One region of the Bacillus sp. KNSH39 genome, then DNA from elsewhere that is predicted to be linked to it. Evidence: a T-box and tRNA genes for the amino acid it is inferred to sense, from the RefSeq annotation. Region 1 holds a T-box; the other regions hold tRNA genes.
The links. A T-box is a leader RNA that pairs with one kind of tRNA and senses whether it is charged. The one in region 1 lies ahead of metG (methionine--tRNA ligase), so its partner is inferred to be a tRNA-Met.

Region 1 (5,625 bases):
AATGAAAATTATAGCAGATAATGGAAGGAGTCAGATTAGTATTAGAAAAAGTTCTTAAAATGTATACATTTGCATATCATAAAATTCATAAATAAATATTAGAAATGCTATTGAAATTTGAAATGACATCATGTATACTTCTAATTAGTTGATAACGATTATCAGTATCAACTAAAAACATTACTCTTCGTTATGTTGGTCATACCCCTTTTTGACGACGTAAGTCAGAGACGAAATGTTGAAATATCTTGTGTCCTATTCTACAGAATTATGGTAATCTCCAACCTCAACTTATATGCGTGAGCATGCAAAAAGGATCCTATCCGTGAAGGGATCCTTTTTTGCATGCTGTCGCAATTATTGTATATAGACCAGGGATACGTTCTTCGATTCCTTCTGGTGCAGTAGAAGGAAAGACCCATCTTTGATGAGATCCATGTTCTTCAACTAGTTTTTCGATTTTAAAACGTTCTTCCGCAAGTGTTGTAATGATTTCTCCTAGCGTCCAGCGACGGATGGTTGTTTTAGGTAGCGATTCTTTCTGTGCTTCTGTAAGAAGGATGCTATAAGCAACATCATCTTCAATTAATTCTTCATCGAAATAATTTCCATTGGCCTTAAATGATGGGTGGTCGACTCCTAATAATTTTGTGTAAACAGGATGATAGTCACGAAGTATAAGCATTCCATCTCGCTTAAGTAAAGTAGCAATTTTTTGAAAGAGTGGTTTTAAATCTAGAAAGTAATGGAGTACACCAAGTTCCAGCAATACGATATCAAATGATTCGGAGAGCTGCACATTTAATACATCAGAAACGACATACTGGATAGAGACACCTGCTGCGTCCGCAAGTTCATTTGCATATTTTGCATTACTTGCTGAAATATCAACAACTGTTACGTCAGAGCCTAAAAGAGCGAGAGCAACACCTTTATTTCCTTTTGAGCCGAGTAAGTTAATAATACGTTTTCCTTTTGGAGATTGTATGTAAGGTAAATAATGTGCTACTTCGCGTGTGGGATCTTCCATAATTTTTTTTGCATAATCCTCTGGCGCCCCATGGCGATTCGTCCAAGCTTCATAAGCAGCTGTATTCCAGCTTTTTTCATTTATAGTGCTTAGTTGTTTTTGGTTCAATGTTATCACTCCTTTTGTGAACGTATAGGTATTCGGCGGGAGGGTGGGATTTCCTTTTCGTTCTGGATAAAAGTTTGATTTTTCTGTGATTAAGTCGTACAATACTTGTTATACGTAAAAGCGTTGAAAAGGAAAAGTAGGATGAACACATTCTTTCCAGAGAGCTTCGGTAGCTGAGAAGAAGCAAGAATATTCATTTGAACAATGGCCTTTGAGCTTCGTCCTGAACTTATCAAATGATAATAGTAGGCGGCGACGAGAGTTGGTACTCGTTATCAAAACCACAGTATAAGAGCATAGAGCTCCGTACTTGTTAAGGCTAATTATGTGAGTAATTGGCGAAATAAGGTGGTACCGCGACTGTTTATACAGCCCCGCCCTTATCTTTTTTAAGATAGGGGTGGGGCTTTTTATATTTTAAAGGAGGAATGTAAGATGAGTATTTTTATTGGGGGCGCTTGGCCGTATGCGAATGGTTCATTACATCTTGGCCATATTGCGAGTTTATTACCTGGAGATATTTTAGCACGTTATTACCGGTCCAAAGGTGAGAATGTGTTGTATGTTTCGGGAAGTGATTGTAATGGAACACCGATTGCAATTAGAGCAAAACAAGAAGGTGTGACAGCGAAGGAAATTGCTGATCAGTATCATGAAGAGTTCCAGCGATGTTTTCGTAGCCTTGGTTTTACTTATGATTGCTATACACGTACAGATAGTGAGCACCATCATGAAACGGTTCAAAATGTTTTTTTACGTTTATTAGAAGAAGGACATATTTATAAAAAAATAGTGGAACAAGCGTATTGTGAAACGTGTACGCAGTTTTTACCGGATCGTTATGTAGAAGGAATATGTCCACATTGCCATGAAGCAGCAAGAGGAGATCAATGCGATGCGTGTTCTGCTATTTTAGATCCACTCGATTTGTTAGAAAAGAAATGTAAGTTATGTGGTAGTACACCATCCGTACAGGAAACAGAGCATTTCTATTTCGCATTGCATACATTTCAGGAGCAAATTAAAAGGGCTGTAGAAATTGCCAAGCAAACAGGGACATGGCGCGACAATGCGATTCAACTAACAGAGAGATATGTAAAGGAAGGATTACTAGATAGGGCCGTATCACGTGATTTACCAATTGGGGTACCAATTCCAGTAGAAGGGTATGAAGATAAGAAAATTTACGTATGGATTGAAGCAGTGACAGGCTATTATTCAGCGAGTAAACATTGGGCTGAAGAAACAGGGAAAGATGATCAAGAGTTTTGGGATAGCGAAGCGAAAACATATTATGTGCACGGAAAGGATAATATTCCGTTTCATTCCGTCATTTGGCCAGCGGTATTACTTGGAATAGGGGAGGAAGCAATCCCGCGTCATATCGTTTCGAATGAATATTTAACAGTTGAAAAAAGAAAATTATCTACAAGTAAAAATTGGGCAGTATGGGTGCCTGACATATTAGAAAGCTATGATCCAGATTCTATTCGTTACTTTTTAACCGTCAACGCACCAGAAAATCGCGATACTGATTTTTCATGGCGGGAATTTATTTACAGTCATAATAGTGAATTATTAGGTGCATACGGGAACTTTGTGAACCGGACATTAAAGTTTATCGAAAAATATTATGGTGGTATCGTGCCGAAGGGGAGTATTGAGGTAGAGCTGAAAGATAAAGTAGAAGGATTATATAAGCGTGTAGGAGAGGCGATTGAGCAAACTAAATTTAAGGTGGCGCTAGAAACAATATTTGATGCAGTACGTTTTGCAAATAAATACTTTGATGAAAAGCAGCCTTGGAAACAAAGAGAAGATGATCCAGTTTCATGTGAAGAAACGATTTATAACTGTGTGTATCTTATCGCTAATTTTGCAAATCTCCTTGAACCGTTTTTACCATTTTCAAGTGAAAGAGTTCGAAACACATTGTCGATTGTGAAACGAAATTGGGAACCGCAAAATACGTTGCCAAGTAGAATTGATAGCGTACAGCCATTATTTGAGCGAATCGATGTAAAACAAATTGAGCATGAGATAGAGAAGCTGTATGGAGCGGTAAAATGAGATAGAGAAAAAGACCTTTCAAGTAAATGAAAGGTCTTTTGTTATGCAGTATGATTCTCTTTCTTATCTTTCAAAAAGAAAAGTACAGCAAGGATTACAAGAATAATAGCTGCAATATCATACGTTATTTTAAATGTAGTATTAAAGTTTAAGTACTCTACGAAAGGAGTTTTCACTGCTCCTGCATATATACAAACGGGAATGAGAAGTAAATCGTAAAATTTCTTTTCTTTCATATATCTTATTAGGAAGAAGATACACATAATAGCAAAAAATACGATGCTTAAAATAGTCATTTATACCTCCAGATAAATTTACTTATTTTAATTGTAGTTATATCTTTTATATAAATTCTGTATTTTTTCAAGCGCTATGCACGCGATTTTGTTTCCTTTCTTTCCTAGCCGTAAGCAGCTGAGGAGTGAAGATCCCAACTAATATGAAAATAATTCCAATCCACTGCATGAACGTTACGACTTCATGTACAAGTGTAATAGAAGCAATAATAGCAGTTGGTAATTCAGCTGCACCTAATATTGTACCAAGCCCTGTTCCAACCTTTGGTACACCGATTGAAAAACAAATGACAGGTACAACAACGCCGAATAATCCGAGGAAGAAAGCATATTTCCATAGACCGGCTTGCAAAGCACCGTCTGTTAAAAAGGTTGGCGGAAAGAATAGGCATACGATAAGAGTAGCGCTTGTTGTCATAAGGAAGCTTTTCGTATAAGGCGGAACATCCGTAGCGACGCGCCCGCTTGCAAAAACATAGAATGAAAAAGAGACAGCAGCTAATAGTCCAAAGATAATCCCTTTCGTAGAAAAACTTTGTCCGAGGCCTTCAAATACACCACCTGCAAACAATGTACCAGCAAATAAAATAAGGATAGATATAATCTTATCGCGGCTTGGAAATGTTCGATTTGCAATTGCTTCGATAATGACACCAATCCAAGTGAACTGAAAGAGTAGGACGACAGCGATAGATGCGGGTAGTTCTTCTACAGAAATAGCGTAGAAAATCCCGGTCATACTCATTGTTGTTCCGACGGTTAGTAAGGAAAAGAATTGTTTTTTTGTTACTTTATGACGTGAAAAGAAAAGAACGAGTAGAAATAGTCCAATCCATCCGAAGACATATTGTCCCCCTAATAGTTGATGTGCTGAAAATCCATTTATGAATCCGAGTTTGAAAATAGTTGAAAGTATGCCATAGCTGCAAGCACCGAATAAAACGAGCAATGAATATTTAAACTTTTCCATAAAAAATCCTCCTTTTAAGTAATAAAAAACGCCCGCTATCCAAATAAGGATAACGGGCGAACGAAACAGAGTCATATACTCTACAAAATTCCGCCACTCATACGAAGTATGAATTTGGGGTATGAAATTGTAGTAGGTTTTTACATTGCTTTTGGGAATACAATAGAACATTTTACACCTTGAGGCGTGTTTTGTATCCCATAAGGAAACTGATGTTTATCTAATATTTGTTTCACGATATATAATCCAAGACCACTACCTTGTACTAAACCGTGTTTATCAGGGTTTGCGCGATAGAAAGGCTCAAATAAATGAGCAAGTTTATCTTCATCAATTTGTGAACCTGTATTTAATACTTCTAATGCGTAACCATTTGGTTTTTCATAAAGCTTTATATATACGTGCTGATGGTCGATTGTATAATGAATTGCATTTGAAATAATGTTAAAAATAGCAGTTTGAATAAATTTAGGATCAGCTAAAATTTGTACGTCGTGTTTAATATTAGATTGTACATTTAATTGTTTTACAGATACAAAGTAATCTACTTTCTTCATAACATCCTCAATAATATTAGATAAAGAAATGACTTCTAAATTAGGTTTAAATTGAGGGTTTTGTATTTTGGATAATTCCGACATTTTTTCCGTTAATATGTTAATGTCTTGCATCATCTCGTAGGAACGTTTCAAATACTTATCTCTATCTTTATAAGCTCCAATTCCGTGAATCATGCCATCTAGTTGTCCCATAACGGCTGCGATTGGTGTTTTTAATTCATGGGATACCATAGACATAAATTCTTTACGAGATTGTTCTAATTGTTGTTCCTTCTTGAGCTCATTTCTTAAATCTTGATTGCTTGCATGTAAATTCTTCACAATATTTGGTACTTGTGAAGCAGCTACTTGCAAATTAAAATCTGTTTGATCTGTATTTTTGTTAAGTAGCTTTTTATCTGAGAAATCAAGATTCATAATATCTTTTAAAGCATCGCTCATATATTGAAAAGGTTTGGCAATTAGTTTTGTATAAATTAAAGATCCGAGTAGTGATAATGCAAGCATTGTCGCGCCAATATGTGGAGCTAATTGCTGCAACGCATCTGCTAACTTTGGATTATCATTTGTATCATTTGTTTTACTTGCTGC
Region 2 (5,625 bases), 710 kb from region 1:
ACCGCAAACCGACACAGGTAGGCGAGGAGAGAATCCTAAGGTGTGCGAGAGAACTCTGGTTAAGGAACTCGGCAAAATGACCCCGTAACTTCGGGAGAAGGGGTGCTTTCTTAACGGAAAGCCGCAGTGAATAGGCCCAAGCGACTGTTTAGCAAAAACACAGCTCTCTGCGAAGCCGTAAGGCGAAGTATAGGGGGTGACACCTGCCCGGTGCTGGAAGGTTAAGGAGAGGGGTTAGCGTAAGCGAAGCTCTGAACTGAAGCCCCAGTAAACGGCGGCCGTAACTATAACGGTCCTAAGGTAGCGAAATTCCTTGTCGGGTAAGTTCCGACCCGCACGAAAGGTGTAACGATTTGGGCACTGTCTCAACCAGAGACTCGGTGAAATTATAGTACCTGTGAAGATGCAGGTTACCCGCGACAGGACGGAAAGACCCCGTGGAGCTTTACTGTAGCCTGATATTGAATTTTGGTACAGTTTGTACAGGATAGGCGGGAGCCATTGAAACCGGAGCGCTAGCTTCGGTGGAGGCGCTGGTGGGATACCGCCCTGACTGTATTGAAATTCTAACCTACGGGTCTTATCGACCCGGGAGACAGTGTCAGGTGGGCAGTTTGACTGGGGCGGTCGCCTCCTAAAGTGTAACGGAGGCGCCCAAAGGTTCCCTCAGAATGGTTGGAAATCATTCGTAGAGTGCAAAGGCATAAGGGAGCTTGACTGCGAGACCTACAAGTCGAGCAGGGACGAAAGTCGGGCTTAGTGATCCGGTGGTTCCGCATGGAAGGGCCATCGCTCAACGGATAAAAGCTACCCCGGGGATAACAGGCTTATCTCCCCCAAGAGTCCACATCGACGGGGAGGTTTGGCACCTCGATGTCGGCTCATCGCATCCTGGGGCTGTAGTCGGTCCCAAGGGTTGGGCTGTTCGCCCATTAAAGCGGTACGCGAGCTGGGTTCAGAACGTCGTGAGACAGTTCGGTCCCTATCCGTCGTGGGCGTAGGAAATTTGAGAGGAGCTGTCCTTAGTACGAGAGGACCGGGATGGACGCACCGCTGGTGTACCAGTTGTTCTGCCAAGGGCATAGCTGGGTAGCTATGTGCGGAAGGGATAAGTGCTGAAAGCATCTAAGCATGAAGCCCCCCTCAAGATGAGATTTCCCATAGCGTAAGCTAGTAAGATCCCTGAAAGATGATCAGGTTGATAGGTTCGAGGTGGAAGCATGGTGACATGTGGAGCTGACGAATACTAATAGATCGAGGACTTAACCATATAATATGTAGCAAATGTTATCTAGTTTTGAAGGAATATACCTTCAATAGTTTGGTGATGATGGCAGAGAGGTCACACCCGTTCCCATACCGAACACGGAAGTTAAGCTCTCTAGCGCCGATGGTAGTTGGGACCTTGTCCCTGTGAGAGTAGGACGTCGCCAAGCTATTTATATTGTCGCGGGGTGGAGCAGCACGGTAGCTCGTCGGGCTCATAACCCGAAGGTCGCAGGTTCAAATCCTGTCCCCGCAACCAAATGGTCCCGTGGTGTAGTGGTTAACATGCCTGCCTGTCACGCAGGAGATCGCCGGTTCGACCCCGGTCGGGACCGCCATTTCATATAAAGAAAAGAACGAAACAAGTTGTTTCGTATTTTTTTATTTGTTTTAACAAAAAACTAATAAAGACAGTCAAACTATCCTTAGGACAACTCCTAAGGACTTTTTTATATATTCAAAACCTGTATAATAAAGAGCAGAGAACATTGTGAGTAAAGTAGGTGAAGTCTGTGAGTAAATATGAAGTAACAACAAAATCTTCTGAGGAAACACAAAGGTTATCAGAAAAACTAGGTGAGCTCGTAGAGGCACAAGACGTAATTATTTTAGAAGGAGATCTTGGAGCTGGTAAGACGACTTTTACAAAGGGACTAGCAAAAGGTCTTGGAGTGAAAAGAGTTGTAAATAGTCCTACCTTTAATATCATTAAAGAATATAAAGGAAGATTACCGCTATATCATATGGACGTGTATCGCTTAGCAGAAAGTGAAGAGGACTTAGGCTTTGATGAATATTTCTACGGTGAAGGAATTACGGTAGTAGAATGGGCTCATTTAATAGAAGCATATTTACCGAATGAAAAGTTACAAATTAGTTTATTCCATGCTGGAGATGACACAAGAAAAATTATACTCGAGCCAATTGGAGATCGCTATATTAGATTATGTGAGGAGCTATTACAAGATGAAAGTACTAGCAATTGATACTTCAAATTACGTAATGGGTGTATCCCTTATTGAGGAAGAAAACGTAATTGGGGAAATCATTACAAATTTAACAAAAAACCATTCTGTACGTCTTATGCCAGCTGTAGAGAAACTGTTAAAAGAATGCGGTGTAAAACCGAAGGAATTAACTAAAATCGTTGTAGCTGCTGGACCTGGATCCTATACAGGTGTTCGTATAGGCGTGACAGCGGCGAAAACATTAGCTTGGTCACTTCAAATACCAATTGTAGGTGTATCAAGTTTAGAGGTAGTAGCTGCAAACGGTGCTAACTTTAACGGGTTAATTTGTCCTTTATTTGATGGAAGACGTGGGCAAATTTATACTGGGTTATATACATATGAAGGAGAGCAGTTAACTTCAATAGAAGAAGACCGAATTATTCTTATTGTAGACTGGTTGCAAATGTTAAAAGATAAAGGACAGCCTGTTTTATTTATCGGTAACGATGTTAAATTGCATAAAGAAACAATTATAGAACATTTAGGTGATCAAGCTGTATTCGCTCCATTTACTAAAAATAACCCAAGACCAAGTGAGCTAGCATTCTTAGGATTACAAAAAGAAGAACAAGATGTGCATACGTTTGTTCCAAGCTATCTTCGTTTAGCTGAAGCTGAAACAAAGTGGTTAGAAAGTCAAAACAAGTAGGAGCTTGCAGAAGATGGATATGATATTTAGAAAGATGGAGCTTGATGATATTGCTCAAATTGTAGCTATTGAAGAAGCGTCTTTTTCAACTCCTTGGACTGCAGATGCCTTTCACCGTGAATTAACGATGAATGAACATGCACATTATATTGTGTTAGAAAAAGATGGTCGTGTAGTCGGGTATTGTGGATTGTGGATAATTATTGATGAATCACATATAACAAATATAGCTATTTTGCCAGAATACCGAGGTCAAAAGTTAGGAGATGCCCTATTGAAAGCAGTTATTTCTGAAGCGAAAGAACTAGGGGTAAAAACAATGACACTTGAAGTACGTGTATCAAATGAAGTAGCAAAGCAGTTATACAGAAAATACGGATTTCAAAATGGTGGGATTCGTAAACGATACTATGCAGACAATCAGGAAGATGGTCTCGTAATGTGGGTGAATATATAATGGAAAAAAATACGATTATACTTGGTATTGAAACAAGTTGTGATGAAACAGCAGTAGCAGTTGTTAAAAATGGAACGGAAATTATTGCGAATGTCGTTGCATCACAAATTGAAAGTCATAAGCGTTTTGGCGGCGTTGTACCAGAGATTGCATCCCGTCATCATGTAGAAGAAATTACAGTTGTGTTAGAAGAAGCTTTAAAGGAAGCAAATATCACATTTGATGATATTGATGCAATTGCTGTAACAGAAGGTCCTGGTTTAGTAGGAGCACTTCTAATTGGAGTAAATGCAGCGAAGGCAGTAGCGTTTGCACATGATATTCCGTTAGTCGGTGTTCATCATATTGCTGGTCATATTTATGCGAACCGTTTAGTAAAAGAAGTTCAATTCCCGTTATTATCACTTGTTGTATCTGGTGGGCATACAGAACTTGTTTATATGAAAGAACATGGTTCATTCGAAGTAATTGGTGAAACACGAGACGATGCAGCTGGAGAAGCATATGATAAAGTAGCTCGTACGTTATCTATGCCATATCCAGGTGGTCCTCATATTGATCGCCTTGCACATGAAGGAGAACCGACAATTGATTTGCCTCGTGCATGGCTAGAACCGGATTCGTATGATTTTAGCTTTAGTGGATTGAAATCAGCAGTTATCAACACTGTGCATAACGCAAAACAGCGCGGTATAGAAATTGCACCAGAAGATTTAGCAGCAAGTTTCCAAGAAAGTGTAATAGATGTACTTGTAACGAAAGCAGCTCGTGCAGCAGAAGCTTATAATGTAAAGCAATTACTTCTTGCTGGTGGAGTAGCTGCTAATAAAGGACTTCGTGCGCGATTAGAAGAGGAATTTGCACAAAAAGAAAACATTGAATTAATTATTCCGCCGCTATCTTTATGCACAGATAATGCAGCGATGATTGCAGCGGCAGGGACAATTGCTTATGAACAAGGTAAGCGTGCAACATTAGCCTTAAATGCAAATCCAGGATTAGATATTGAAGCATAGTTATACACATAATTAACCACAGGTTGTGGATAAAACCCATATTATCTGTTGATAATGTGGGTTTTATTGTGTATATAAAATGTTGATAACTTTTTTATTGACTGTGGATAATGTGGAAAAGTTATTTTGATGTTTATTTTATAAAGGTGGATATGTGTATAAACTTGTGGATAAATAGGTTGATGTCAGACCTTTGAATTTGTTCTTTTTCGGGAAATAAAAAGCAAGAAGATATCCCCGAAAAACATTTTGAAACATCTCCCCATTATAGAAGATGCTAATATTGTCAATCTTTGTCGTTAAAACGATATTTCGTGTCGAATTGTTAATATATATAGGGTTACAATAGATATATTTAAAAAATCGTTAGTATATTCTAAGTTACGATAGATATATTCAAAAAATTGTTTAAGTAATAAAAAAAGATGTCACATAGTCAAAAGTCCTGACTTATGAGACATCTTCCTTATTTAAATATGCTTATACATGCAGCTCTTCCCATTCTGCCATACAAGTTTCAAGTTGTTCTTGTAGCGTTTGCTTTTTAGTTGTAATTTCACTAGCTTTTTCATAATCTGCATATATTTCTGGTAAGCAAAGTTGATCTTCTAACGTAGCAATTTCTTCTTCTAATTCCACTATACTTTGTTCTAGCTCTTCAATTTTTCTAGTGCGTTGACGCTCTAGTTTTTTACGCTCTTTTTCTTCTAAATAATTTAATTTCTCTTGTGCAATCACCTTTTGAACAGGAACGTCACTTTCTTGCTGTTCAAGTTCTGCACGTTCAATCATTTCATTTTTCTTTTCAACGTAGTAATCGTAATCCCCTAAATATTCCTGTGCACCTTCTGTTGATAACTCAACCACAGTCGTTGTTACACGGTTAATAAAGTAGCGGTCATGTGAGACGAATAGAAGAGTCCCTGGGTAATCAATTAAAGCATTCTCCAAAATCTCTTTACTATTTAAATCAAGGTGGTTCGTAGGCTCATCTAGAATTAACAAATTTGACTTTTGCATCATAAGTTTTGCAAGAGCTAATCGAGCTTTTTGTCCACCACTAAGGGAAGATACTGGTTTCAGTACATCATCTCCTGTGAATAAAAAATTCCCAAGTATAGTACGGATTTCTTTTTCCGGTTGCAGTGGATATTCATCCCATAGTTCATTTAAAACCCGTTTAGAAGATGTTAAGTTTGCTTGTTCTTGATCATAATAACCAACAGA
Region 3 (5,625 bases), 520 kb from region 1:
TAATCTCTGGATTAAATAGTTTGTTGCTTACGAGAGCTGTATCAGGGTCACTTATCAATAAGCGAAATATGTTAGGGATAGTAATTAGTGGTATCTGTATGGGGTTTGTATTAATGATGTTCACACGTGTGTTACAGATGTCTGGATTAGTAATTAATACGGAACATAGAGGAAGCGCGACGCTTGAAGCGTTGTTAGGTGTAGCCATCGGCGGATTGACATATATGTTTTTTATTTTGAAATTACGTGTATTTACAAAAAAAGAATTAGGAACCGTTATGAAACAAGAGAAAAAAGAAGGTTCATTGAAGAAGAGTGGATAGAGGTGACTAGTTGTGAGTGGAATCATTACTATTTTAGGTTTAGGAGCTGGTGAATTAGATCAGCTAACGATGGGTGTATATCGAAAAATAAAAGAAGCAGACCATCTGTTTGTTAGAACGAAGGAACATCCAGTTATAGAAGAATTGGAGAAAGAAGGCGTACAATATACGTCTTTTGATGCTGTATATGAAGCGCATGATACGTTTGAAATTGTATATGAAACAATTGCGAATAAATTGCTAGAACAAGCTGAAGGTACAGAAATTATCTATGCTGTTCCCGGGCATCCACTTGTAGCAGAAAGAACAGTTCAGCTACTGTTAGAAAAAGGAGAAGTTTCAAATGTTGAAGTGCGAATTGAGGGTGGACAAAGTTTCCTTGATCCTATGTTTGCAAGTCTAAAGATTGATCCGATTGAAGGATTCCAATTACTTGATGCTACATCATTTGAAAGAGGGCAATTAGAACTGCGTCAACATTTAATCTTTTGCCAAGTATATGATGCATTCGTTGCATCTGATGTGAAATTAACATTAATGGAGATGTTACCAGATGATTATGAAGTGTATATCGTAACAGCTGCAGGAACTTCATTTGAACAAGTAAAGAAGGTACCGTTGTACATGTTAGATCATGAAACGGAATTGAATAATTTAACGAGTGTGTACGTGCCGCCAGTTCAGGAGCGTGCGTCCTTGTATCAACAGTTTGATGTTCTTAGAGAAATTATTGCGGAACTTCGTGGTCCAAATGGTTGTCCGTGGGATAAAAAGCAAACACATCAATCATTAAAGAAATATTTAATTGAGGAAGCTTATGAAGTGTTGGAAGCAATCGATGAAGAGGATGATGATCACTTAGTAGAAGAATTAGGTGATATATTATTACAAGTTATGCTTCATGCTCAAATCGGAGAAGATGAAGGTTGGTTCTCTATAGATGATATCATTCGAACTCTATCTGAGAAAATGGTTCGTCGTCATCCGCATGTGTTTGGAAATACGGATGTAAACAGCGCTGATGAAGTGATTGCAAATTGGGAAGAAATTAAAAAACAAGAAAAAGGATTCGTGAAAGAATCTGTTTTAAATGGCGTTCCAAAAAGTTTGCCGCAGTTACTACGCGCCTATGAAATTCAGAAGAAAGCTGGTAAGGTTGGATTTGATTGGGTTGATGTGCAACCGATGATAGAGAAAGCTTTGGAAGAATGGCAAGAGTTCCAACAAGAGGTTACAAATATGGATGAGGAAAAGATGCTGGGTGAGTTTGGTGATTTACTATTTGCATTTGTTAATATAGCTCGTCATTACAAAATAGATCCAGAAGAGGCGTTACGTTCAACTAATGAGAAATTTACTGGTCGTTTTTTATACATGGAGGCAAAAGTAGCTGAAATGAATAAAGAGATGAAAGATTTATCATTAGAACAGTTAGATGTTTTATGGGAAGAAGCGAAACAAACAGAGCGTTAATAGGGGGATTTGATATGCGTCTAGATAAGTTTTTAAAAGTATCACGTTTAATTAAAAGAAGAACATTAGCGAAAGAAGTAGCTGATCAAGGAAGAATATCTATTAATGGCCAAGTGGCAAAAGCGAGTTCTGATGTGAAAGTAGCTGATGAATTAACAATTCGTTTTGGTCAAAAAATAGTGACTGTGAAAATAAATGAATTAAAAGAAACAACTAAAAAAGAAGATGCAGCAAATATGTATAGCTTAGTTCGTGAAGAAAAAGTAAAAGCGGAAGAAGGCTTGTTCTAAAATCATGTATCCCCTCATACATTACTATTAGCTAGTAAAAACCTATGGGGGGATTTACGTGAATAATGGTTACTCACCTACGTCTTCTAATCAACAAAATGTTTCTGTAGAGCATGACATTATTATGCGTGGCAGGCGTATAATTGATATTACCGGTGTGAAGCAGGTAGAGAGTTTTGATAGCGAAGAGTTTTTACTAGAGACCGTAATGGGTTTTTTAACGATTCGTGGTCAAAATTTACAAATGAAAAATTTAGATGTGGAAAAAGGTATTGTGTCGATTAAAGGGAAAGTTAATGAGATGCTGTATATTGATGAAAATCAAGGGGAAAAAACTAAAGGTTTCTTTAGTAAGTTGTTTAAATGAGCTTAACAATTCAGTTGTATACAATGCTTTCAATGATTGGAATGGGTGCTTGGATTGGAGCGTCTTTAGATACATATCAACGTTTTTTAAAGCGCCAAGAACGTAAACGTTGGCTTGTATTTATACATGATATATTATTTTGGATTGTCCAAGCATTATTCGTCTTTTATGTATTGCTTCTCGTAAATGAAGCTGAGCTACGTATATATGTGTTTTTGGCATTATTATGTGGTTTTGCGGCATATCAAAGCTTATTGAAGGCACTATACATGAAGCTGTTAAATTTTCTCATCTATATTTTTATGCAAACAACATATTTTTTTGTTCGAATTATACAGCTACTCATGATAAAACCTGTTATTATTATAGCGCAGCTATTTATTGCATTTATATTATTCTTATTTCGTATACTGCTTTCAATTGGACATGTGTTATGGAAAATGGTGATTTGGATATTACTTTTCATATGGAAAGTTTTTTTCTGGCCTGTTCGATTTATTGCTTCGCTCATATGGAAACTTCTCCCTAATCGTGTTAAACTTTTTATAGTGAAACATATAGGGTTCCTGCAATATATAGCAAAATTGAAGGGACATATCTTCCAACTATGGGAGCATATAAAAAAGAAGTTAGGGGGACCTCGGAAATGAGGGAACTGAGACAAAGAACAATCGAAAAACAGAGTCCAAATCCTGTTAAAGAGCATATAATACAAACGGATGAGAACAGGAAGCGACTTTATCGCCGTTTAGCGGTTTTTCTTGTCTTTACTTTTACAATTATTGCGAGTATTAGTGTAACGTTTTATCAACAAAACAGTTCCATTAAAGCAAAAGAAGCAAAAGTTAAGGACATGAAAAAAGAACTGGATTCATTAACGAATAAAGAAAAAAGTCTAAAAGACGAAGTTCAAAAGTTAAATGATGAAGAGTACGTATTAAAGATTGCTAGAAGGGATTATTTCTTCTCTGGTAAAGGGGAGATAATTTTTCCTGTTTCTAAGTAGAGTATGTCTTATTGACACTATATTTTAGGATTATATATAATAAAGTAAAATTTGACTTTTTAACCACTAAGGAGGAGCATTTTTTTTATGTCAATCGAGGTAGGCAGCAAGTTACAGGGTAAAGTAACAGGTATTACAAATTTTGGGGCTTTTGTGGAGCTGCCAGAGGGCTTAACGGGTCTTGTTCATATTAGTGAAGTTGCTGATAACTATGTAAAAGATATTAACGATCACTTAAAAGTGGGCGACCAAGTAGAAGTAAAAGTTATTAATGTTGAAAAAGATGGAAAGATTGGTTTATCTATCAAAAAAGCGAAAGAACGTGAAAAAACAGAAGGAGATCGTCCACGTGGTGAATACCAACGCGGTGGTGATCAACAACGTTCTGGACGTCCACAACGTAATAATCGCTCTTTCAACAGAGATAATCGCGGTGGCGGTAACGACCGAGCTCCGAAAGAAACATTTGAGCAAAAGATGGCACGCTTCTTAAAAGATAGCGAAGATCGTTTAACTTCTTTAAAGCGTAACACAGAGTCTAAACGTGGTGGCCGTGGCGCGCGTCGCGGATAATAAGGACGTTTAGTTTTTAACATATAGAGAGGTACCCAGAGTAATGTCTCAGGGTGCTTTTTTATATGTAAAAAATATTTTCAAAAAAGTTTTTGAGATGTATTGACTTTAATTAGTATCTGATGTAAGATACTAATTGTCCGTTAAATAAGACGACATGGCGGTGTAGCTCAGCTGGCTAGAGCGTACGGTTCATACCCGTGAGGTCGGGGGTTCGATCCCCTCCGCCGCTATATTTAATTTAACGGCCCGTTGGTCAAGTGGTTAAGACACCGCCCTTTCACGGCGGTAACACGGGTTCGAATCCCGTACGGGTCATCTAAAAAGATCATGCAAATTTGCATGATCTTTTTTTGTTAAATAAATTAAGATATACAACACTTCTACAAAATCACCCTATATTTTCTGAATGTTTAATTAAAATATCGAAAATAACTTACATACCCTGTATATCTGTAGAGTTATTTCGAATAAAAAGTCGAACGATTATAAAAGTGAAAACTGTTGTTTTGACAAAAAAACCAACAATCATCTTTTATAATGACAGTAATTAAACTATGCAGGTGGTGTTAAAAATATGCCTAAAGCAGGAAGGAATACTATGAATACAAGTGCATTGGCAATGAATGAGAGTCAGCTTGATGGAATAAAGTGGACGAGTAAGTTGCGAATGAAATTTGAGCAAGTTTTCTTTAGATGGGGATTTATTATTGTTGTTATTGGTTTTCTTTTGGGACGAGCATATATATTAACAAATATTTTACCGTTTGCACTGCCATTTTTTGCTGCTGTTTATGTTATGAAGCGGGATAAGATGCCGCTAGCATTTTTAGCTCTAATGGGAGGAGCTCTTTCAGTATCGATAGATAATTTGTTTTTTACCTTTGCATCTATCTTTACCTTCTTCATTTATAATATCTTCTTTAGTCGATTTACACGTAAAACTGTTGGACTTGTTCCATTTCAAGTATTTATCTCCGCATTAACCGCACACTTAGTTGTTGTATATTTTGCACAACAAACTGTCACCATGTACGATTTACTCGTTAGTACCATTGAGGCTGGGCTTAGTTTTGTATTAACTATGATATTTTTACAAAGTGTCCCACTTTTAGTGGAAAGGAAAGGAAAACAACAGGCATTAGAGACGGAAGAAATTGTTTGTTTGATTATATTACTAGCATCTGTTTTAACGGGTACAACAGATTGGTTTGTATATGATGCTTCTATTCAACATATTTTTACAAGGTATTTAGTGCTAGTATTTGCATTTATTGCGGGTGCTGCCACAGGGTCTACAGTGGGGGTTGTAACAGGACTAATATTAAGTTTAGCAAATGTGTCTAGCTTGTCTCAGCTTAGCCTTCTTGCTTTTTCTGGATTGCTTGGTGGATTGTTAAAAGAAGGAAAGCGTTTAGGTGTTAGTTTAGGTTTATTAATTGGGACAAGCTTAATTACATTATATGTAGACAAACAGACAAATATTGTAACAACTTTAATTGAGTCAGGTGTAGCGATTGTTATCTTCTTATTAACACCGAAGCTTGTTTTGGATCGTATTGCTAAATTTATGCCAGGTACACAAGAGCATTC

Region 2: it has a tRNA-Met gene. The T-box ahead of metG (methionine--tRNA ligase) is inferred to sense a tRNA for this amino acid. The anticodon was not compared.
Region 3: it has a tRNA-Met gene. The T-box ahead of metG (methionine--tRNA ligase) is inferred to sense a tRNA for this amino acid. The anticodon was not compared.

What each region holds. Positions count from the first base shown of each region.
Region 1 covers NZ_JBQXYO010000001.1:3,396,314-3,401,938, reverse strand. The annotation lists gene ACUL40_RS17510 (class I SAM-dependent methyltransferase) at 320-1,138, opposite strand; T-box leader at 1,253-1,523, shown strand; gene metG (methionine--tRNA ligase) at 1,574-3,208, shown strand; gene ACUL40_RS17500 (hypothetical protein) at 3,250-3,504, opposite strand; gene ACUL40_RS17495 (EamA family transporter) at 3,572-4,474, opposite strand; gene ACUL40_RS17490 (sensor histidine kinase) at 4,615-5,625, opposite strand, start outside.
Region 2 covers NZ_JBQXYO010000001.1:4,108,673-4,114,297, forward strand. The annotation lists rRNA gene ACUL40_RS21135 (23S ribosomal RNA) at 1-1,270, shown strand, start outside; rRNA gene rrf (5S ribosomal RNA) at 1,321-1,436, shown strand; tRNA gene ACUL40_RS21145 (tRNA-Met) at 1,449-1,525, shown strand; tRNA gene ACUL40_RS21150 (tRNA-Asp) at 1,529-1,604, shown strand; gene tsaE (tRNA (adenosine(37)-N6)-threonylcarbamoyltransferase complex ATPase subunit type 1 TsaE) at 1,779-2,252, shown strand; gene tsaB (tRNA (adenosine(37)-N6)-threonylcarbamoyltransferase complex dimerization subunit type 1 TsaB) at 2,233-2,925, shown strand; gene rimI (ribosomal protein S18-alanine N-acetyltransferase) at 2,939-3,382, shown strand; gene tsaD (tRNA (adenosine(37)-N6)-threonylcarbamoyltransferase complex transferase subunit TsaD) at 3,382-4,398, shown strand; gene ACUL40_RS21175 (ABC-F family ATP-binding cassette domain-containing protein) at 4,879-5,625, opposite strand, start outside.
Region 3 covers NZ_JBQXYO010000001.1:3,918,507-3,924,131, forward strand. The annotation lists gene ACUL40_RS19985 (putative polysaccharide biosynthesis protein) at 1-323, shown strand, start outside; gene mazG (nucleoside triphosphate pyrophosphohydrolase) at 336-1,796, shown strand; gene ACUL40_RS19995 (RNA-binding S4 domain-containing protein) at 1,811-2,086, shown strand; gene yabP (sporulation protein YabP) at 2,145-2,453, shown strand; gene yabQ (spore cortex biosynthesis protein YabQ) at 2,450-3,103, shown strand; gene divIC (cell division protein DivIC) at 3,100-3,459, shown strand; gene ACUL40_RS20015 (S1 domain-containing RNA-binding protein) at 3,547-4,032, shown strand; tRNA gene ACUL40_RS20020 (tRNA-Met) at 4,192-4,265, shown strand; tRNA gene ACUL40_RS20025 (tRNA-Glu) at 4,279-4,350, shown strand; gene spoIIE (stage II sporulation protein E) at 4,610-5,625, shown strand, end outside.